One region of the Micromonospora sp. NPDC051227 genome, then DNA from elsewhere that is predicted to be linked to it. Evidence: predicted binding sites of a transcription regulator. Region 1 holds the regulator's gene; the other holds the start of a gene.
The links. The regulator HspR, encoded in region 1, represses chaperone genes until heat shock. The targets are predictions, from matches to a motif close to TTGAGTNNNNNNNACTCAA.

Region 1 (2,453 bases):
CAGGCCGGTGGGCAGGCCGCACCACGCGGTCCGGCCCGTGGCCGGGACGTCGAGACCGAGGTGGCGCTGGACTTCGGCGACGCGGTGCGTGGAGTGACGCTGCCCCTGACGCTGCGCGCGCCCGGAGTCTGTGACACCTGCCACGGCAACGGGGCCAAGCCCGGCACCCAGCCGAGTACCTGCCCGGTCTGTCATGGTGCCGGCGTGACCACCCGCAACCAGGGGTCGTTCAGCTTCTCCGAGCCGTGCCGCAACTGCCAGGGCGTCGGCACCGTGGTCGAGGAGAAGTGCCCGGAGTGCCACGGCAGCGGCGGTGTCACCAAGACCCGCACCATGAACGTGCGCTTCCCGGCCGGTGTGGCCGACGGTCAACGCATCCGGCTGGCCGGGCGCGGCGAGCCGGGCGAGCGCGGCGGCCCGGCCGGCGACCTCTTCGTGCACGTCAAGGTTCGGCCGGACGAGTTGTTTGGGCGTACCGGAGACGACCTGACGCTGACCGTGCCGGTCACCTTCGCGGAGGCCGTGCTCGGCACGGACCTGAAGGTGCCCACGCTCGACGGCGCGGTGACCCTGCGGGTTCCGCCGGGGACGCCGAGCGGGCGGGTGCTGCGGGCCCGGGGCAAGGGTGTGGTCCGCCGCGACGGGCAGGCCGGTGACCTGCTTGTCACGCTGGACGTGGTGGTGCCGGCCCGGTTGTCGGACGAGGCGCGCACGGCGCTGGAGTCGTTCGCCGAGCAGACCCCGCCGGCGGCCCGGGAACATCTCGACGCACGGGTGCGTCGAGCCAGTTAGTCCGGTGGAATGGACGCGGAGGTGAGCGGGATGTCGGGCGAGTTCCTCGGTTCGGGCGACCCTGCCTACGAGGCCAAGGTGCTGATGATCTCGGTTGCGGCGCGGATGGCGGGGATGCACCCACAGACCCTGCGCCAGTACGACCGACTGGGGCTGGTGCAGCCCGGCCGGGCGGCTGGTGGCGGGCGCCGCTACAGCGTCCGCGACGTGGTGCTGCTGCGCGAGGTGCAGCGGCTCAGCCAGGACGACGGGATCAACCTGGCCGGCGTCAAGCGGATCATCGGGCTGGAGCGGCTGCTGGAGCAGGCGCAGCAGCGGGTGGCTCGGCTGGAGGCGGAGCTGGACGCCGCGTACCGCCGGGTGGCGGAGCTGGAGTCGCTGGCCCGCTTCCCGGGCCGGGATCTGGTGCCGACCAACCGCACGTCCACCGCCCTGGTGGTGTGGCGCCCCCGCCGCACGCCCGATCGCTGACCTGCCGCTCACCCGGATCTGTCTTCTCGGCCCGGACCGCGCTGGATTCCCGGCGCGGTCCGGGCCGCTTCGGTTAGCCTGTCGATAAGGGTCCAATCGGCTTAATCCGGACCTACCGGCATGGCGAGGGGGAGCGATGGCGGAGCCGGCGAAGAAGATGGCCCAGCAGACGGAGGACCGGTTGGAGAACCTGGCCGAGACCGTCCGCGAGAAGTTCGACAAGGTCGCCGAGGGGACCTACCGGGACCGGATCATCGCGGGCCGGTTCGCCGAAGACGGCGACCGTGCCGGCGAACGGGGCCGAGCCGAGACGGAACGCAAGCAGGACTGACCGGTGACCGACGTGCGGGCCGGGACCCACGGGGGGTCCCGGCCCGTTCGGGGCGCGGCGATCTTGCACTTAGGGATGACGAAATGTGTAGCTTCGTGTAATAGGTCGGGACAGAAAGTGCAAGATCGACGCAATGAACGGGTCGATCCAGTTCAGCCGAGGCGGCGGTTTTCGCGGACCAGGCCGCCCTCGCACCAGTCCCGATAGACGAAGAGCTCGGGTCGGGCCAGTAGCACCCGGCCGTTGTGCGCCCAGATCCTCATCAGGTCGTCGCCGTCCCGCTCGGCCTGTTCGACGAGCTTGCGGAAGCGGCGCTTGGGGTGGGCGCGGAAGTTCGTCCGGATGCCGTCGGCCGCGTAGATGTAGAGGCAGTGCAGCGCGAAACGTCGGGCCGGGCAGGTGGGATCCATGGCTAACTCGAAGAGCGTCAACACCAGTCGGTCGCCGGAGACCAGCAGGTCCCAGTCGGGTGGCATCGAGGCCAACGGCACCGAATCGGGCTTGTACGCCCAAGCTCGCAACTCCGCCGGAGTCGGATCGACGGGGTTGGCGAAGCCGTGGAACGTCGACTCCTGCACGCTCACCGGCCAACCTTCCGCTCTCGCCCGCGTCTGGCAACGCTGCCTGCGGACCGTGGCTGCTGGGGCGAAACGGTAACCCGCCGTCGGGTGCTGCGGTAGTCCCCGTCGGGAGCAATTCCGCAACCGTTGGCATGGGCGGGTCCATTGCATCGACAGCGCGGCCGATGATGCCCCTGTGGCACGAGGACGTCGCACTCTTCGCGGCGCGACCCGATGAAGACCAGTTGGTCGATGTGGCCAGCGTCTTCCACCGTCGCGAGGGTGCGACCCACGCAGCC
Region 2 (2,453 bases), on a different contig from region 1:
AGGGCGGCGGCCGGGTCACCGGCGTAGCCGGCGGCCAGCTTGTCCACCTCGTCGAGGAGCACGACCGGGTTCATCGAACCGGCCTCGCGCAGCGCGCGGACGATCCGACCGGGCAACGCACCGACGTAGGTGCGCCGGTGCCCGCGGATCTCCGCCTCGTCGCGGACGCCGCCGAGCGAGACCCGGACGAAGTTACGCCCGAGCGCCCGTGCCACGGACTCGCCGAGGCTGGTCTTACCCACCCCGGGAGGACCGGCGAGGGCGAGCACCGCGCCGGAGCCGCGACCGCCGACCACACCGAGGTTGCGCTCGGCGCGCCGGTTGCGCACCGCCAGGTACTCCAGGATGCGGTCCTTCACGTCGGACAGGCCGGCGTGGTCGGCGTCCAGCACCGCCCGGGCCGCGGCCAGGTCGGTGTTGTCCTCGGTACGCGTGCCCCAGGGCATCTCGAGCACGGTGTCCAGCCAGGTACGGATCCAGCCCGCCTCCGGGGAGGCGTCGCTGGCCCGCTCCAGCTTGCCGACCTCGCGCATGGCCGCCTCGCGTACCTTCTCCGGCAGCTCGGCGGACTCGACGCGGGACCGGTAGTCGGCGGAGCCGTCCGGCTCGTCCTCGCCCAGCTCCTTGCGAATCGCGGCCAGCTGCTGGCGCAGCAGGAACTCGCGCTGGGACTTCTCCAGCCCCTCGCGGACGTCACTGTTGATCTGCTCGGTGACCTCCTGCTCGGCCAGGTAGTCCTTCACCCAGCCGACCAGCAGCTCCAGCCGGGCGGTGACGTCCGGCGCGGCGAGCAGTTCGGTCTTCTGCTCCAGCGTCAGCCAGGGCGCGTAGCCGGCCGAGTCGGCCAGCTCGGAGAGGTCGGTCATCCGCTCCACCGCGTCGATGACCTGCCAGGCGCCCCGCTGCTGGAGCACGGAGGTCACCAGGGCGCGGTACTCGCGGGCGAGTTCACGGGCCCGACCGGCGTAGGCGGGTTCGTCGAGTTCGGTCGCCTCGACCCAGAGGGCGGCACCGGGGCCGGGCACGCCGGAGCCGATCCGGGCCCGGGACAGGCCACGGATGACGGCGGCGGGCTCACCCTCGGGCAGCCGGCCGACCTTCTCGATGGTGGCGACCACGCCCACCGGGCCGTACTCGCCGTCGATGCGCGGCACGGCCAGCAGCTTGCGGTCGCCGGTCGCACGCGCCGCGTCGATCGCGGCCTGGGTGGTGGGGTCGAGGGTCACCGGGATGACCATGCCGGGCAGAAGTACGGCGTCGGTCAGGGGAAGTACCGGAAGAGTTGCCATCGAACACCTGCTATCGCGTTGAGTTGAGCGTGTCTCACTCAAGTAACAAAGCGTTCCCCTTGTTCCGGCCTGTGACTCAGACCACTCTTCCAACCGGTCCGTCGGGTCGCCCGGGACCGGCGGACGACCCGACGAGGTACCTCAGGTGAGCTTGCTCTTCACCGTGTTCTTCAGCGAGCCGGCCACCCCCGGGTTGGTGCCGTACAACCGAGGGTCACCCGGGGGCAGCACCGGTTCCGGCGCGTTCGCCCGCGGGTTGTCGTCGTACCGGAACTCGCCCTTGCCGTCCGGCGAGGGCCCGGACGCCCAGCGCCCCTGGGCGGCGTCGGTGCCCGAGGAGAAACCCAGGTAGGTGTAGCCGTACTCCTCGGTGAACTCGCCCGAGTCCGGGAACGCCTCGGGCACCGGCATGTCCTCCAGTCCGTCCTCCTTGAGCTGCTCGATCGCCGCCAGCCACATGTTCTGGTGCATCGTGTCGCGGGCCAGCAGGAAGCGCAGCATCTGCTTGACGCCCGGGTCGTCGGTCATGTGGAACAACCGGGCGACCTGGAGCCGACCCTGCGCCTCGGCGGTGACGTTGAGATGAAAGTCGGCCAACAGGTTGCCGCTGGCGGTGATGAACGCGCCATTCCAGGGCACCCCGTTGGAGTCGGCGGGCAGGGCGCCACCACCGCCGTGGATGAAGTGCGCCGGGTTCTCGCCGGCGTAGGTCGCCGCGCCTCCAGGGTCCTCCGCGATCCCCTCGGTCAGCGACAGCGGCGCATTGTCCAACAGCCGGGTGATCATCGTGACGATCATCTCGACGTGGCCCATCTCCTCGGTGCCGACGTCGAGCAGCAGATCCTTGTACTTGCCGGGCAGCCGGCAGTTCCACCCCTGGAAGAGATACTGGTTGGCGACGGTCATCTCGCCCCACTTGCCGCCCAGCACCTCCTGCAACCGGCGGGCGAACGCAGCGTCCGGGCCGTCCGGCTTGGCTTCGAACTGCAGATCCTTGACGTGGCTGAACATCCAACCTCCTCGGTACCGCAAACAGGTAGCGAGGCCGTTCCCGCCGCGCTGACCCGAACGGGCCAACCGGTGTCCCGCCCGGGTCAGCGCACCGGGCGAGCCATCGGCAGCAGCACCTCCAGCGCCACTCCACGGGGCCGTAGCCGGTGCGCC

Region 2: lon (endopeptidase La) is a predicted target of HspR. The motif match lies at 1,313-1,331, and genes of this name have one in related genera.

The regions. Positions count from the first base shown of each region.
Region 1 covers NZ_JBITET010000003.1:382,405-384,857, reverse strand. The annotation lists gene dnaJ (molecular chaperone DnaJ) at 1-792, shown strand, start outside; gene ACIA47_RS09795 (heat shock protein transcriptional repressor HspR) at 823-1,263, shown strand; gene ACIA47_RS09790 (hypothetical protein) at 1,400-1,594, shown strand; gene ACIA47_RS09785 (hypothetical protein) at 1,747-2,178, opposite strand.
Region 2 covers NZ_JBITET010000017.1:74,215-76,667, reverse strand. The annotation lists gene lon (endopeptidase La) at 1-1,289, opposite strand, end outside; gene ACIA47_RS29335 (manganese catalase family protein) at 1,431-2,300, opposite strand; gene ACIA47_RS29330 (sensor histidine kinase) at 2,384-2,453, opposite strand, start outside.